Regions from separate parts of the Agrobacterium larrymoorei genome, predicted to be linked through region 3. Evidence: predicted binding sites of a transcription regulator. Region 3 holds the regulator's gene; each other region holds the start of a gene.

Evidence for each region. The regulator LexA, encoded in region 3, represses DNA repair genes until DNA is damaged. The targets are predictions, from matches to a motif close to TGTTCNNNNTGTGTTCNG.
Region 1: the regulator LexA is predicted to act here: its motif matches at 2,025-2,042, upstream of uvrA (excinuclease ABC subunit UvrA).
Region 2: the regulator LexA is predicted to act here: its motif matches at 1,873-1,890, upstream of CFBP5473_RS11925 (energy-coupling factor ABC transporter ATP-binding protein).
Region 4: the regulator LexA is predicted to act here: its motif matches at 1,767-1,784, upstream of CFBP5473_RS22270 (ATP-dependent helicase).

Annotation. Positions count from the first base shown of each region.
Region 1 is NZ_CP039691.1:1,628,998-1,633,209, reverse strand. It holds gene pdhA (pyruvate dehydrogenase (acetyl-transferring) E1 component subunit alpha) at 1-179, opposite strand, end outside; gene CFBP5473_RS07755 (FtsB family cell division protein) at 331-648, opposite strand; gene CFBP5473_RS07750 (hypothetical protein) at 935-1,192, opposite strand; gene CFBP5473_RS07745 (single-stranded DNA-binding protein) at 1,326-1,877, opposite strand; gene uvrA (excinuclease ABC subunit UvrA) at 2,170-4,212, shown strand, end outside.
Region 2 is NZ_CP039691.1:2,445,536-2,449,747, reverse strand. It holds gene CFBP5473_RS11935 (biotin transporter BioY) at 1-509, opposite strand, end outside; gene CFBP5473_RS11930 (energy-coupling factor transporter transmembrane component T family protein) at 506-1,138, opposite strand; gene CFBP5473_RS11925 (energy-coupling factor ABC transporter ATP-binding protein) at 1,135-1,815, opposite strand; gene CFBP5473_RS11920 (winged helix-turn-helix domain-containing protein) at 1,926-3,122, shown strand; gene ribB (3,4-dihydroxy-2-butanone-4-phosphate synthase) at 3,198-4,212, opposite strand, start outside.
Region 3 is NZ_CP039691.1:1,779,948-1,784,159, forward strand. It holds gene eno (phosphopyruvate hydratase) at 1-702, opposite strand, end outside; gene kdsA (3-deoxy-8-phosphooctulonate synthase) at 922-1,770, opposite strand; gene lexA (transcriptional repressor LexA) at 2,024-2,749, shown strand; gene CFBP5473_RS08500 (GFA family protein) at 3,201-3,599, opposite strand; gene CFBP5473_RS08505 (glutathione S-transferase family protein) at 3,826-4,212, shown strand, end outside.
Region 4 is NZ_CP039693.1:240,891-245,102, forward strand. It holds gene CFBP5473_RS22265 (YbhB/YbcL family Raf kinase inhibitor-like protein) at 1-1,349, opposite strand, end outside; gene CFBP5473_RS22270 (ATP-dependent helicase) at 1,880-3,946, shown strand; partial or broken gene CFBP5473_RS22275 (SOS response-associated peptidase) at 3,956-4,212, shown strand, end outside.

The DNA.
Region 1 (4,212 bases), 150 kb from region 3:
CCCATGCCGTAAAGCTGACCGGCTTTTTCCTCGAAGCGACGGATGAGCAGCATCTCGCGATAGGCGTGAAGCTCTTCTTCCTTGCCGAATTCCAGCGAATTCTTGCCGGTGAATTCCTTGGCAGGCGTCTTTGCCGTTGTCTTGCGGCCGGATACGGTCGCGTTTTTGCGCGGCGCCATTCATCCCTCCCTGAGTTGAATTTGAATGGTTGGAGTGGCGCGTAACATATGCAAGAAAATGCGAAGCAGCAATGCCATAAACGCATGGCACATATTCACGCTAAATAGCTGTGAATAAATCATAAATGCCAATTAACCGAAATTCGGTTAATCACATATATCCATTCATGATGACGATTTCGTCGGGCTTGGACATATTCAGCTGGTAACGGGAAATCTCATCGATCATATCCCGCTCCAGCGAGCCGTCACTCATCAATTCCACCTGCCGTTCAAGCGCGACGCGAGCCTTGACGAGCTTATCCCGCTCCGCCGTTCTCGCAATACGCTGGCGCTCCAGCCGTTCCGTGGCCTCAAGCCCGAAATCGCCATGGACGGAATGGTAACCGAAATAAGAGAGAAACGCGACCGTAATCGCAGGAACAACGAGACGGCCAAACCGCCTATTCTTATGATGCTTCGTCCACATACTCTCGAACAGCCTTCAAACGCGCTACTGAGAATCACAATAGTGCCATTTGCTTAACCATCCGTTGACCTTGTTTTGGTGGTTCGAAGAGATGCTGGTTGCTGGCGAGCGAACACAGGCTCACCCTACTGACCCACGGGCGCACCTGACGCTCCATCCAGCACAGGACGGGGAGAAGCAATCGACACTTGCGACGATTTAAATGTTTCGGGAGCCACTCTCACCGGCAGAGGATCAGAAGGTAAGCATCTTAGCGCCTCGTCGCTTGACCAATGGCTAGGTCGACTTACCGCCTCGCCTTCAGCAGCCGCTTCCATATCGTGCCGCCGAAAAATTTATTGAAGACGACAAAATAACCGACGATCAACGCGAAACACAAAAGCGCAGGAAGACCATTCAGTTCGAAGCCGCTTTCGGTGCGTCCTCCGAAGAGCGCGGCAACGAGAAAGCCGAAGACCCAGAATGCGGTGAAAAAATCGAGAATGGCTGCCAGCACGATGCGCCATGTGGCGGGTTGCTTGGGCTGCGTTACCTGATCCGTCATATTCTGTCCTCGCAATATCTGAAATCAAAATGAGGGCGGCAGCCTGGCCGCCCTTTGACTGTCAATATTCAATACCGGACATGGAAGCGCTCTATTCGATCCAGCAATTCTGGAGAGGCTTCCTGCCGTCCGATCAGAACGGAATGTCGTCGTCCAGATCATTGGAAAAGTTGCCGGAAGACTGGCCGCCGCGAGAAGAGGAGCCGCCGCGCGAGGACTGCTGGTCGTAGCCGCCGCCGTAGTTTCCACCACCGCTGCCACCACCATATCCGCCGCCGCTGCCATAATCGCCGCCGCCCATGTCTCCGCCACGGCTTCCGCCGCCGCCCTCACCGCGACCATCGAGCATGGTCAGCGTCGAGTTGAAGCCCTGAAGAACGACTTCCGTCGAATAACGGTCATTGCCGTTTTGGTCCTGCCACTTGCGGGTCTGAAGCGCGCCTTCGATATAGAGCTTGGCGCCCTTCTTGACGTATTGTTCCACGACCTTGCAGAGGCCTTCGTTGAAAACGACGACCGTATGCCACTCGGTCTTTTCCTTGCGCTCGCCGGAATTGCGGTCGCGCCAGCTTTCGGAGGTCGCAATACGCAGGTTCGCAATCGGGCGTCCATCCTGCGTGCGGCGAATTTCCGGATCAGCGCCTACGTTTCCGATTAGAATAACCTTGTTTACGCTGCCAGCCATATTTATCTTCCTGTCTGCCGAACGTCATGAACGGCATTTTTCCTGTTCAAAAGTCCCGCGCACCATAGACCATCGTCTGCCGCAATGGGCAGCGAATGGAACGACAATCCACAAGGAATGTTCTTGCCCACGTACACGGTTGCATTATGTTCCTTTTTTGTTCTATTAAGGCATAGCCAGTGAGTCAAGTAGATCGAAAAGCAGCATTGAAATGCAATTCGCCTCGACACGCCGTTCGTGGTGATTACATAAGAACCGACGCTTCCCAACACGCAAAGTCCCGAGCCTTGTCATGAGTGAATTGAAGACGATTTCCATCCGTGGTGCCCGTGAGCACAATCTCAAGGGCATCGACCTTGATTTGCCACGCAACAAGCTGATCGTCATGACCGGGCTTTCTGGCTCCGGAAAATCCTCGCTCGCCTTCGATACGATCTATGCGGAAGGCCAGCGGCGTTATGTCGAAAGTCTTTCGGCCTATGCCCGCCAGTTTCTGGAAATGATGCAGAAACCGGATGTGGACCAGATCGAGGGCCTGTCGCCCGCCATTTCCATCGAGCAAAAGACCACGTCCAAGAACCCACGTTCCACCGTGGGCACCGTGACGGAAATCTATGACTATATGCGCCTGCTCTTTGCGCGCGTCGGCGTTCCCTATTCGCCCGCCACGGGCCTTCCGATCGAAAGCCAGACGGTCAGCCAGATGGTGGATCGCATCCTCGCTATCGAGGAAGGCACGCGTCTTTATATTCTGGCGCCCATGGTTCGCGGGCGCAAAGGCGAGTACAAAAAGGAACTCGCCGAACTGATGAAGAAAGGCTTCCAGCGTGTGAAGGTGGATGGGCAGTTTTACGAAATTGCCGACGTTCCCGCGCTCGACAAGAAGTACAAACACGATATCGACGTGGTGGTGGACCGCGCCGTCGTGCGCCCGGATATGGCCGCGCGTCTGGCAGACAGTCTCGAGACCTGCCTGAAACTGGCGGATGGTCTGGCGGTTGCCGAATTTGCCGACAAGCCGCTTCCGGCGGAAGAAACCGCAGCGGGCGGTTCTGCCAACAAATCTTTAAACGAAACGCATGAGCGCGTGCTGTTTTCGGAAAAATTCGCCTGCCCCGTCTCCGGCTTCACCATTCCGGAAATCGAGCCACGGCTGTTTTCCTTCAACAATCCCTTCGGTGCCTGCCCCACCTGTGATGGTCTTGGCTCGCAGCAAAAAGTGGATGAGGCGCTGATCGTGCCGGAGCCCGCGCGCACGTTGCGCGATGGCGCAATCGCGCCTTGGGCCAAATCCTCGTCGCCCTATTACAATCAGACGCTGGAAGCGCTGGGGAAAGCCTTCGGTTTCAAGCTTTCCAGCCGTTGGAATGAACTGACCGAAGCCGCCAAAAAGGCGATTTTGAAGGGCACGGACGAGAAGATCGAATTCCAGTATCAGGACGGTGCACGCTCCTACAAGACGGTCAAGAATTTCGAGGGTATCGTTCCCAATCTCGAGCGCCGCTGGAAGGAAACGGATAGCGCATGGGCGCGCGAAGAGATCGAACGCTATATGTCGGCTGCCCCCTGCCCGGCCTGCGCCGGTTTTCGCCTGAAGCCGGAAGCACTGGCAGTCAAGATCAATAAACTGCATATCGGCGAAGTCACCCAAATGTCGATCAAGGTGGCGCGGGACTGGTTCGAAGTCCTGCCGGAACATCTGAATGGGAAGCAGAACGAGATTGCCGTGCGGATTCTCAAGGAGATCCGCGAGCGCTTGCGCTTTCTCAACGATGTTGGACTGGATTACCTCAGCCTCTCGCGCAATTCCGGCACGCTTTCGGGCGGCGAAAGCCAGCGTATTCGTCTGGCATCGCAGATCGGCTCCGGCCTCACCGGCGTTCTCTATGTCCTCGATGAGCCATCTATCGGCCTGCATCAGCGCGACAATGCGCGGCTGTTGGACACGCTGAAGCACCTGCGCGATATCGGCAACACCGTCATCGTCGTAGAGCATGACGAAGACGCTATCCTGACGGCGGATTACGTGGTCGATATCGGCCCCGCAGCGGGCATCCATGGCGGCCAGGTGATTGCCGAAGGCACACCGCAGGAGGTCATGGCCAATCCTAAGTCGCTGACGGGCAAATATCTGTCCGGCGAAATGGGCGTGCCAGTTCCAGCGGAACGGCGCAAGCCCAAGAAGGGCAAGGAAATCAAGGTCGTCGGCGCTCGCGGCAACAATCTGAAGAACGTGACGGCAGCTGTGCCGCTTGGCGTGTTCACGGCGGTTACGGGTGTTTCCGGCGGCGGTAAATCCACCTTCCTGATCGAGACACTTTATAAATCCGCTGCG
Region 2 (4,212 bases), 670 kb from region 3:
GCGGCCAGCACCGCTTTGATGACATCGCCCGGAATGAACGCCATGGAGCCAAGGAACGCCTTGGTGAAGCCGATGCCAGTTGCGATGGCGAGATAGGTAATGCCAAAAGCGTAAAGAACGATGACGCCACCCGCGACGCTTGCCAGGAAGAAGCCGAGCCCCTGCGTGAGCGCCGGTTGGCTCGCCTTGACCAGACGCTCGGACAGATAGCCCGTGACGAACGCGGCAGCGATCCAGCCGATGAGGAAGCCGGTCGTCGGCGTCGTGAAGATGGAAAGACCACCACGACCGCCCGAGAGAACGGGCAGGCCGATTGCCGCGATCAGGATCGTTAGCAGGACTGCGAGTGTTCCGCGCTTTGCGCCCAGAACCACACCCGCCAGCATGACGCCGAGCGATTGCGCCGTGATCGGAACCGGAATGAAGCCAATCGGGATCGGCGGCAGCAGGCCAAGCGCGATGATGATGGCTGAAAACAGTGAGATCAGAACAAGGTCACGGGTCTTCATGGGGCTCTCCCTTTTACGTCCTTGGAGGTTTGACCTCTGAAACCGCGCGCGTCAATGGCGTCCGCTATCGCGTCGGCATCCTTCAACGTCATAATAATGAGCGGCACGAGAACGCCATGCAGCTTTACACGGTGTCCGCGCGCGCGATGCGCATCCTTCAGCGTGTTGTAGCGGTTGATGACCTCTGGCACGAACCGAACCACGAGACCGACCGCAAGGCCGATATCCGCCGCCCGCGCCAGCCCCAGTTTTTCCAGAGGGTAAAGCGCTGCCGTGATTTCATCCATGAACTGCGAAATGCTGACGCTTGCGGTAATCGCGGTGGCGAGAAGTGTAAGTGCGCTCAATCTCAAAAGCGCAATGGTCGCATCCAGCGGAGGGATGAGCAGGAAGCTGATGGCGGCTATGACGGCGATTGTCAGGAAGATCGGACGCAGCCTGATGAAGGTTTCCTGCAATCCAAGGCGTGCCTGCCACAAGAGCAGCGCCGCGAGACCGACAGCCAATGTGAGCAAAAGCGGATCACGCGTCAGAAACAGGGCGATACTGAAGGCCGCGAGCGCGATCAGTTTCACACGCGGTGAGAGGCGATAAAGCCAGCCAGTTCCTTCCGCGTAAAGGCTTTTCATTGCAGCGCAATCTCCCGGTATCGGGCAATCACATCTAAGGGCGTGCCATCGGCAACTAATTCACCTTGATTGAACAGCAACACGCGGTCGAAGCTTTCCAGCAGCGGCAGATCATGGGTGATCACGACCAGATGCTGCTCCAGCCCGTTCATCGTCTTTTCCACAAGCGCACGGTTCTTCAGGTCCAGCTGGTTCGTGGGCTCGTCCATGATCAGGATTTTCGGGCCGGTAATGGTCAGCGCCGCAAGTGCCGATAGTTGCAGCTCTCCACCGGAAAGCTCATGCGCACGGCGGTCAGCGAGATGCTCGATACCGAAACGCCGGAGGATGGTGTCTACCGCAGCCTCCACGGCGCTCTTGCTCAACTCGCGATTCTTCAAGCCAAACGCGATGTCGTCGCGGATGATCGGCAGGATGATCTGGTTTTGCGGGTTCTGGAAAACGAAGCCGACCTCTTTCAGAACCGCGTCTGCGTCCTTCACCGTATCGAGCCCGTTGACGATAACCTGCCCGCTGCTGGGCTTGGTCAGGCCGTTGATCATCCGCGCGAAAGTGGTTTTTCCCGAACCGTTGAGGCCAATAATGCCGATGCGGTGTTGGTTCAAAGACAGGTTCAGCGGCGCAAGCGCCGTTCGCCCCTCGAAACTCACCCCCGCATTCTGGAATTGAATGTCCACGCCTTATCCTTTGCCATCCTTCGCGCCTCTATAAACACAATGACGGTCAGAAAAATCAAGAACAAAAAAAGAACATTGCATTTTCATCCACAGGGCCATAGGCTTTTCACATGGCGATTCTGGTTTCGAACGAAGCAGCACGACGTATCTTTCTGGCGCGGCAGGGTCTGTCTGCAGCGCCCAACAAGGCGTTGTCGAAGGACGGTTTGCTGCAACTCATCACCGAGCTCGGCTTCGTGCAGGTGGATAGTATCGCGACGGTGGAGCGGGCTCATCACCAGATCATCTTCTCCAGAAACCAGACTTACAGACGTGAGCATCTGACGGCTCTGCTGGAAAAGGATCGGGCGCTTTTTGAGCACTGGACGCATGATGCTTCCATCCTGCCATCCGCCTTCTATCCCTATTGGAAACACCGCTTCCGCCGCCGTGAACCAATCATGCTTGAACGGTGGCGAAAATGGCAGGGGGAGGGCTTCGACGCAGCCTTTGAGGAAACTTTCCAACGCATATCGCAAAACGGCGCTGTCATGTCCCGCGACATGAAGGCGGAGGATCACCAATCCGGCGGCTGGTGGAACTGGCATCCCTCCAAGACCGCGCTGGAATATCTGTGGCATACGGGAAAGCTGGCAATATCGGGCCGCGTCAATTTCCAGAAGGTCTACGATCTCTCCGAACGCGTCATTCCTGAGCATCACCATGGGCTGGAAGTCAGCCATGATGAATTCATCGACTGGGCCTGCCGGGAGGCACTGTCGCGGCTTGGTTTTGCGACATCGGGGGAGATTTCGGCTTTCTTCGATCTGATAACGCCGCACGAGGCGAAGCATTGGGTGACGGCCCATCGTGACGAGTTGACGGAGGTGTCGCTCGTTTCCGCCAATGGTGAGAAAGAGAGAGCGTCATTCGCTTTCGCGGGCTTTTCCGGTGATCTGGAGGCGGAGGCCTCCATCCAGCCGCCGCAGCGTATCCGGGTCTTGAGCCCGTTCGATCCTCTCCTGCGCAACCGCGCCCGCACCGAACGCCTGTTCGGCTTCTTCTACCGCATCGAAGTCTTCGTGCCGGAGCCGAAGCGCCAATATGGCTATTACGTCTTCCCGCTTTTGGAGGGAGACCGCCTGATCGGACGTATCGACATGAAGGCGGAGCGCAGGAACGGTTCGCTCGATGTGAAACGCCTCTGGCTGGAAAAGGGTGTCAGGCCCTCTGCGGGCCGACTGGGAAAGCTCGATGCGGAGCTCAATCGCCTTGCAAAATTTACCGGGGTAGAGAGCGTCCGATATCTCGATGGCTGGCTAGGATAGCTTTACCCAATCGCGTTAGCGCGGCTAAAGGATATGGCGTATAATTGAGCACAATTAAATGCGGCTTGCCCTGCTTCAACCAATATCCGTCGAGCTGATCTGAATGCCGAAGCCCTCGAGCCCGACATAATGGCGCTCGCGGGTGCTGAGAAGCTTGATGGAGCTGATGCCGAGGTCTTTGAGGATTTGCGCGCCGAGGCCGATTTCCAGCCATTCTTCTTCGCGCGTGCGGGCTTCGGCATGAGCCTCGTCCGGGTCGCGTGCCTTGCGGCGGCCCGAAACCTGGCCGACACCAACGGAGCCTTCGCGCAGATAGACGATGACGCCGCGGCCTTCTTCGGCAATCTTCTGCATGTAATGCTGCACCGGCTGCTTCTTGCCGAACACATCGTCTGCGACGTTTTCAGGATGCAGGCGCACCGGAATGTCGACGCCATCGCGAATATCGCCGAAGATCACGGCCATGTGCTGCATCGGGTCCCAGGGCAGGGAGTAGGTCTGTGCCTTGGCCGGGCCGAAAGGCGTGTCGATGGTAAATGCGCTTTCCATCTCGACCAGCGTTTCCTTGCGCTGGCGATAGGCAATGAGGTCTGCAACCGATACCTGCCTCAAACCATGGGTTTCGGCAAAGGAGGAGACCTGCGGGCCGCGCATCACGGTGCCGTCGTCATTCACCAGTTCGCTGATCACGCCGATCAACGGCAGCCCTGCCAGCTTGCAGAGATCGACCGCCGCTTCCGTATGGCCGGAGCGCATCAACACGCCGCCCTCGCGGGAGATGAGGGGGAAGATATGGCCGGGGCGGGTAAAGTCGGCGGCACCCACATTCGGGTTGGCCAGATTGCGCACCGTCAGCGTCCGGTCATCGGCGGAAATGCCGGTCGTCGTTCCGTGCTTGAAATCCACCGAAACCGTGAAGGCCGTGGTATGGGCACTGTCATTTTCCGCCACCATGGCATTGAGGTTCAGCCGCTTGGCTTCCTCGCGCGGCATGGGCGCGCAGACGATGCCGGAAGTGTGGCGCACGATGAAGGCCATTTTTTCCGGCGTGCAATGCACGGCAGAAACAATTAGATCGCCTTCATTCTCC
Region 3 (4,212 bases):
TTCACCCGGCTTGTAGCCAGCCTTTTCGATTGACCGCATCACGAAATCGAGTGCGTCCGGCGCGCTCTTCAGGCCAGGCGCGAAGCCGCCTTCGTCACCAACATTGGTGTTGTGGCCCTGTGCTGCCAGTTCCTTTTTCAGAACGTGGAAAATTTCCGCACCGATACGCACGGCGTCACGGATGCTTTCCGCGCCAACCGGCATGATCATGAATTCCTGGAAGTCGATCGGGTTATCGGCATGCGCGCCGCCATTGATGATGTTCATCATCGGAACGGGCAGCAGATGCGCGTTCGGGCCGCCGACGTAGCGGTAAAGCGGCAGGCCTGTCGTTTCGGCAGCAGCCTTGGCAACAGCGAGCGAAACGCCGAGAATGGCGTTCGCGCCGAGGCGAGACTTGTTCGGCGTACCATCGAGCGCGATCAGCGTCTGGTCGATATGGATTTGGCTTTCGGCATCGAAACCGCCGAGCGCATCGAAGATTTCCGTGTTGACGGCTTCAACGGCCTTTTCAACGCCCTTACCGAGATAGCGCTTGCCGCCATCGCGCAGCTCGACTGCCTCGTGGGCACCGGTGGAAGCGCCCGATGGAACGGCGGCGCGGCCGAAGGAACCGTCTTCGAGGTACACGTCCACTTCAACGGTGGGGTTGCCGCGGCTGTCGAGGATTTCGCGTGCGATGATATCGGTAATGGCTGTCATGGTCTCTCCCTTGGGACTGGAACAGATGGTTTCAGTCGCTTGTCTTAGAGCGCATCGGCAAGGCTGTGAAGCCGTTTTCAGCGAAGATGCGCAGTAGAACGATACTTAACGACGACTCGGATGTAATTGCCTTTTCGCTGTAGACGAAGCGTAAGAAATTACAATGACGACGCCCCATGCGAGGCGTCCGCCACCTTATAAAAATCGATTAGGACGAAATCAGGCCGCCTTGGAAATCGCATCGAAGGCCAAAAGTTTTTCCAGAAGCTTCGGCATGTCCTTAAGGTGAACCATGTTCGGGCCATCGGAAGGCGCATTGTCGGGATCTTCATGCGTCTCGACGAACAGCCCCGCGATGCCAACTGCAACAGCGGCGCGCGAAAGCGTTTCAACGAACTCACGCTGCCCGCCTGTGGAACCACCCTGCCCACCCGGCTGCTGAACGGAATGCGTTGCATCGAACACCACAGGTGCGCCGAGCGATGCCATGATCGGAAGCGAACGCATGTCGGAAACCAGTGTGTTATAGCCGAAGGAAGCGCCGCGTTCGCATAACAGCACATTCGGGTTGCCGCTTTCATTCAGCTTGGCCAGCACATTCTTCATGTCCCAGGGCGCAAGAAACTGGCCCTTCTTGACGTTGATTACGCGACCAGTCTTGGCGGCAGCAACAAGAAGGTCCGTCTGGCGGCTGAGGAACGCGGGAATCTGGAGAATATCGACCGTCTGCGCAACGACGGCGCACTGTTCTTCGGTGTGGATATCCGTCAAAACAGGAAAGCCGAATTCCTTTTTCAGATCGGCAAAAATCTCCATGGCGTTATCGAGACCGATGCCGCGCTTGCCGGACAGGGATGTCCTGTTGGCCTTATCGAACGAGGACTTGTACACAAGGCCGACGCCGAGCTTCGCGCAAAGCTCTTTCAACGTTCCCGCAATCATGAAGGCATGATCCCGGCTCTCCATCTGGCAAGGCCCGGCAATCAGCGAAAAGCGCTCGGTATTGCAAAACGATACGGCGCCCGCACCTTCACCGGCCACCACTTTAAGATTGTTCTTCGCAGTCATCGTCTTCCTCACAATTCCAGAGTAGCGCCCGTTTTTAAGAGCATCCGGCGAGGCCGGTTCGTTGTGCGCACGCCATATCAGCAAGGGCCTTCGGTGTCATCAGCCAATGCGCCTGGTTGCTTTTCACGAAGAAAATTTCACAACCTGAGACTTAGCGAAATTTTAAGGGATTGCAGAACACATATGGAACATATAGTGTTCGTTCTGTATTTGTTTCGCGAATCTTCGCCACACAGTCCAAGGGTGTTTCTTCATGCTCACGCGCAAACAGCAGGAACTGCTTCTCTTCATTCATGAGCGAATGAAGGAATCCGGCGTGCCTCCATCTTTCGATGAGATGAAGGATGCACTCGACCTGGCTTCAAAATCCGGCATCCACCGGCTGATCACTGCTTTGGAAGAACGCGGTTTCATCCGCCGGCTTCCCAATCGCGCCAGAGCGCTGGAAGTCATCAAGCTGCCGGAGGCTTATACGCCTCCTTCGCAGAAACCCCAGCGCGGCTTTTCGCCAAGCGTTATCGAAGGCAGTCTCGGCAAGCCGAAAGCGCCAGAGCCAGCGCCTGCGCCCAAACCCGCAAATGATGCGCTTTCCGGTGCCGTAACAGTTCCCGTCATGGGCCGGATTGCCGCAGGTGTGCCGATTTCCGCAATTCAGAACAATACGCATGACGTTGCCGTACCGATGGACATGCTAGGCAGCGGCGAGCATTACGCCCTCGAGGTCAAGGGTGACTCGATGATCGAGGCAGGGATTTTCGACGGCGACACCGTCATTATCCGCAATGGCAGCACCGCAAGCCCCGGTGATATTATCGTTGCGCTCGTGGATGACGAAGAAGCAACCCTCAAGCGCTTCCGCCGCAAAGGCGCGTCGATCGCTCTCGAGGCGGCCAACCCGGCTTACGAAACCAGAATTTTCGGACCTGACCGGGTGAAGATTCAGGGCAAGCTGGTTGGTCTCATCCGGCGCTATCATTGAGTTGAGGCGCGACAGGCTTGTGCTTGGAACATCTAACTGAAGGTGCGTAGTTGCTTCTTCAGTAAGCCCTATATTCCGGCGACGCTGTGAGATATTTCCGGGCGTGGTGGTTGTGCGTTCTTCACGGCGCTGGAAAGACCGGACACATTGGTTACAGATGTTCGGAGATTCCTGAGAGTGCGTTTTAGCTTTCGAGGGCGATCTGCGACATACTTGGCACCAAAGAATTCGCCGTTGAGATTGGCGCAGTGTTGATGGAACGAATGGTAAGAGGGTCGCTTCCAGAGCGCTTGGTACCAGCCAAATATTGTCCTCGAAGCTCATCTGCTTGTTAGCGAGTCGAGAAGGGGTGCAGAAAGTTTTGGTGAAGCGCCGAGCATGATTGATAAAATCAGCCCGAGCGACGTATCGTTAGTTAAGTGCATCGCGCCCCGCTGGGACGCGCCTTCTTTCAGCGCCCCTGCTCTTCCCGGCTTTCTGCTTCACGATTCCGGTCATATTGCTTCATCATCGGAAAATCCGGCAACCACGCCTCGCGACGGATTGTCCATAACTCATATGTCGGTTCGAACTGATTGGTGGAATCGAAAGAGCCAATATTGAGTTCGATTTCATCATCGCTTTTGCCGAAAACGGGAGAGCCGCAATTCTGGCAAAAGAAGCGTCCGTTATAGCTGCCAGTTTCGCCTTCGATCCGTACCGCGTCTTCCGGAAAAATCGCCGATGCGTGAAAGAGTGCGCCGTGATGTTTGCGGCAATCCATGCAATGGCAGATTCCAACACGATATGGTTCGCCCGATACGGAGAATTTTACTTTGCCGCAGAAGCAGCCTCCGGTTCTGGTTTCCATGCGTGGTCCTCCTTGTTCGGTTACACAGCCAAACCAAACAATTTTCAGGCAAAGAGGTTCGATAATTAATTTAGCCTGACCAGGCCTATGGGTCTTGCTGACAAGAAAACTCAATCATCAAATAGTTTGAAGACACTCATCGCTAAAGACGCCTGTATTGCCTGTCGCTGGTGCGTTACGAAGCTCAAGACATGCTATCTGTAATCGATACTAGAGGGGTCCCGCGATGTACGATCTTTATATAGCCAACAAGAACTATTCGTCATGGTCGCTTCGGCCCTGGGCGCTGATGCAGACCTTGAATATTCCATTCAACGAAAAGCTGGCTCCCTTCAACGATCCCGACCCTAAGAACGACTTCACTTGGTTCTCGCCCACCGGCAAAGTTCCGTGCCTGATCGATGGCGACGTTACGGTTTGGGACACGCTGGCCATTGCTGAATATCTTGCCGAAAGCCACGAAGGCGTTTGGGCGCAGGATAAGACGGCGCGCGCGTGGTCGCGGTCCGTTACCGCGGAGATGCATTCCGGCTTTCAATCTCTGCGCAACCTGCATCCCATGAGCGTCGGCTTGCGCATTCGCCCGCACGCACCCTCGCCGTCCCTTAGCAGT
Region 4 (4,212 bases), on a different replicon from region 3:
ATCGCTTGGCTATCCGAGAACGCTTCGGTGGAAACTGTGATTTTGCCTTGTGTCTCGGTCTCAGGTCGCTTCAAGGCCAACGGCACATCGGCCCCTTTTTTCGCCTGCGCTTCCATAACATCGGCAGGAGCCGTGGCTGCGGTGTCGGCTTTTTGGGCATCTCCGGTATAGGCAATCCGATAGATGACACCGTTGGCATCATCCGCCATCAGCAGCGAACCATCTTTGGCGACGGCAAGACCGACTGGGCGGGCGAAGTGAGTCTTGCCCCCATCCGTCAGGAAGCCGGTCAGGAATGGCTCGATGGTTTTGGGCTGCCCATTCTCAAAGTGAATGCGGACCACTTCGTAACCCGACGCGGGGTTGCGGTTCCATGATCCACGCATCGTCGCGAACGCATCGCCTGCGAATTCGGCTGGAAATGCTGAGCCGTGATAAAACTTCATCTGCATCGGAGCAGCATGAGCCGTGTATCCGAGCACCATCGGCTGGCTCTGGTTGCGCCACTGTTCCTTTGTCACACCCCCAACCGGCGTCGATTGTGGATAGATGTCACCGAATCCGAACACATGGGGCCAGCCATACTGTTTGCCCTGCTCGATTTTATTCAGCTCCTCGGCCTGAACCTCGTCGCCCATCAGGTCGATGCCGTGGTCCAAACCCCAGAGTTCGCCGGTCTGCGGCTGCCAATCGTAACCAATCGTGTTGCGCAGACCCGACGCAAAGATCGTCCGGCTCTTACCATCCGGCGTCGCGCGAATGATCGTCGCATTTTCCGGATTGCTTTCGTTACAGGCGTTACAGGTTGACCCGACGCTGATATACAGCATCCCGTCGGGGCCAAATGCCATGACGCGGTTTGGATGCTGTCCGGAATCCGGCAGATCGCCAATGATCATCTCAAGCTCGCCGAGAGTGCCGTCAGCTTGGATGTCGGCGACAAAGACCTCCTTCACAGTCACCAGGTAGAGCTTGTCGCCTTTGATTGCCAACCCGTGCGCCTGTGCACGAGAAGCGACCTGGATCGGTGCGCGATCTGCCTTGCCATCGCCGTCTTCATCTTTGAGAAGTAGCACATCACCCTCTTCTCGACGGCTGACATAGATGAATCCTTTGTCGGAGACCGCGATAATTCGGCTGTTGCCAAGACCCTGCGCGAAGGGCTGCACGGAAAAGCCTTCAGGGACCTTCAACTGTCCTATGCGCTCGCTCGTAACCGGCACCTTGTTGGGCTTAAAGACGTTAGTGGTGATCTGAACTTCAGTTCCGTCACCCTGTTGGGCGTAGGAAGTACTGCAAGCAAGAAGTGCTGCCACAATTGATGTGGCGCCGACAACACGGGATATCATCAAGTATTCCTCCAAAGAACTCGCACGCCGAACATCCGAGACTCTTCAAAGTTCCTATCTCTCGTTCTTCTCCGCGGATCCGCCGCGCGCGAGGCGACTGCGCGGACGTTCCGCAGATGCCGCATGTAAAGAAGAACCGCGAGCTTTTCCCGCAAAACTTCGGTGCGCTGATCGGGGCTGATGCTGCTGGTGAAGGCAACTTGCGAAAGCCACGGTTTTCCCAGTTGGAAGTTCTCAGAGGTTTCAGAACGCATTCTAGGTCGAAAGGAACGCAACGCTTGGATGGGCTAAGAGATACGTTTCATAGCTATGGGGGCAGGCTGGTTCAAAGGACTGTCCTCTACAGAAAAGGGCCGCCCCCGCCCTCCCCTGTGTCGCTATGAAAACTGAGTGAGCCCCCAGTCCCCCAGGACACTATGTTCATTTTTTGTTCTGGATCGGTCTGCAAGTAGGTGCTAATTGTCACGATACCGATCCCGCGAAGTAGCTTTTGCTAGGATATGGACCTCAACTACATTGGAGGCATGGTGATGGCAGTTGCTTATCTTGAAAAGCTCAACGATCAACAGAGACGAGCTGTCGAGTATGGCGTTGGACCATCAACGCTGAACGTCAACGGCCCACTCCTGATTATTGCTGGTGCGGGTTCAGGCAAGACGAACACGCTTGCTCACCGGGTGGCTCATCTGATCGTCAATGGCGCTGATCCTCGCCGCATCCTGCTGATGACCTTTTCTCGCAGAGCCGCCTCGGAAATGGCACGACGCGTCGAGCGTATTTGCCGCAATGTGTTGGGCGCCAACGCCGCCGTCCTGACAGACGCGCTTGCCTGGTCCGGCACGTTCCATGGTATCGGCGCGCGCCTGCTGCGGATGTATGCCGAACAGATCGGTCTCAACCTCGACTTCACCATTCATGACCGGGAAGATAGCGCCGACCTCATGAACCTAGTTCGGCATGAGCTGGGCTTCTCTAAGACGGATAGACGCTTCCCAACCAAGGGCACCTGTCTCGCCATCTATTCACGCGCCGTCAACTCGGAGAGGCCGCTGAACGAAATCCTGCGCCAGCATTATCCTTGGGTCGCCACCTGGGAAGAACAGTTGAAGGAGATGTTCCGAGCCTACGTCGAGGCCAAGCAGGCACAGAACGTGCTCGACTATGATGACCTCCTGCTCTACTGGGCGCAGATGGTCAACGATCCTGGCCTCGCCGATGATATCGGCAATCGCTTCGATCATGTTATGGTCGATGAATACCAGGATACCAACAAGTTACAGGCATCAGTTCTTATGGCTCTGAAGCCCGGCGGCCGCGGTCTGACGGTGGTTGGTGACGACGCCCAATCGATCTACTCGTTCCGCGCAGCCACGGTCCGAAATATTCTCGACTTTCCCGCATCATTCAGTCCCGCGGCTGATGTCATCACACTCGACCGAAACTATCGTTCCACCCAGCCTATCCTCGCAGCAGCCAACGGCGTCATCGAACTGGCGCGAGAGCGCTTCACCAAGAACCTCTGGACCGAACGAGAATCGCTTGAGCGCCCGAAGCTGGTGACGGTGAAGGACGAGATTGAGCAAGCGAACTTCATTGTCGAACAGGTACTCGCCAACCGCGAGGTTGGAATGACGCTGAAGCAGCAGGCGGTGCTGTTTCGGACATCCAGCCACAGTGGCACACTGGAGGTCGAGCTGACCCGTCGCAACATCCCCTTCGTAAAGTTCGGCGGCTTGAAGTTTCTCGACAGTGCGCATGTAAAGGACATGCTGGCAGTACTGCGTTTCGCCCAAAACCCGCGTGACCGGGTTGCGGGTTTCCGTCTCCTGCAGATGCTACCAGGCATCGGCCCCAAAAAGGCTGGCACCATCCTCGACACAATCGCCACCGATCCCGAGCCGCTGCTGGCACTAGCCGAAATCCCGCCGCCACCGAAGACGGGCGAAGATTGGACCTCCTTCGTTCAACTGTTGGCTGGTCTCCGGAAAACAAAGGATGGCTGGCCTTCGGATATCGAGCGCGCCCGCCTATGGTATGAGCCGCATCTCGACCGCATCCATGAAGACGCCGATACCCGCAAAGCCGATCTCCTGCAGCTCGAACAGATTGCCAGCGGCTACCCCTCCCGAGAGCGCTTCCTAACCGAACTGACGCTCGATCCACCGGATGCGACAAGCGATCAGGCGGGAGTGCCGCTGCTCGATGAAGACTATCTCATCCTGTCGACCATTCATTCGGCCAAAGGACAGGAATGGCGTTCCGTGTTTATGCTGAACGTTGTTGATGGCTGCATACCATCGGACCTGGGGACAGGTACGACGCAGGAGATCGAAGAAGAGCGGCGTCTACTTTATGTCGGCATGACGAGAGCGAAGGACAGCTTGTCACTTATCACGCCGCAGCGGTTTTTTACGCACGGCCAGAACTCGAAAGGCGATCGGCACGTCTACGCGTCGCGCTCCCGGTTCATCCCGGCGACGCTGCTACAATACTTCGAACCCATGGCTTGGCCGAAGGTCTCGGCCGCTGCATCGGAACGCAGCGCCCAGCAGATCCGTATCGATGTCGGCGCACGCATGCGCGGAATGTGGAAATAGGAGGGGCCGATGTGCAATCTTTACAACGTGACCACGACGCGAGACGCCGTCCTGCAATTTACAAAGGCGTTCCGTGATCTGGCCGGATAGAACGAGGCGAGCTTCGACGTCTATCCCGGCTATCAGGCACCGATTGTGCGCGTCGCGGGGGATGGGCAAAGAGAGATCGTCCGCGCGACGTGGGGGATGCCTTCGCCTCCGGCCTACGTTAAGAACTACGATCCCGGCGTAACCAATGTCCGCAACGTATCCTCACCGCACTGGCG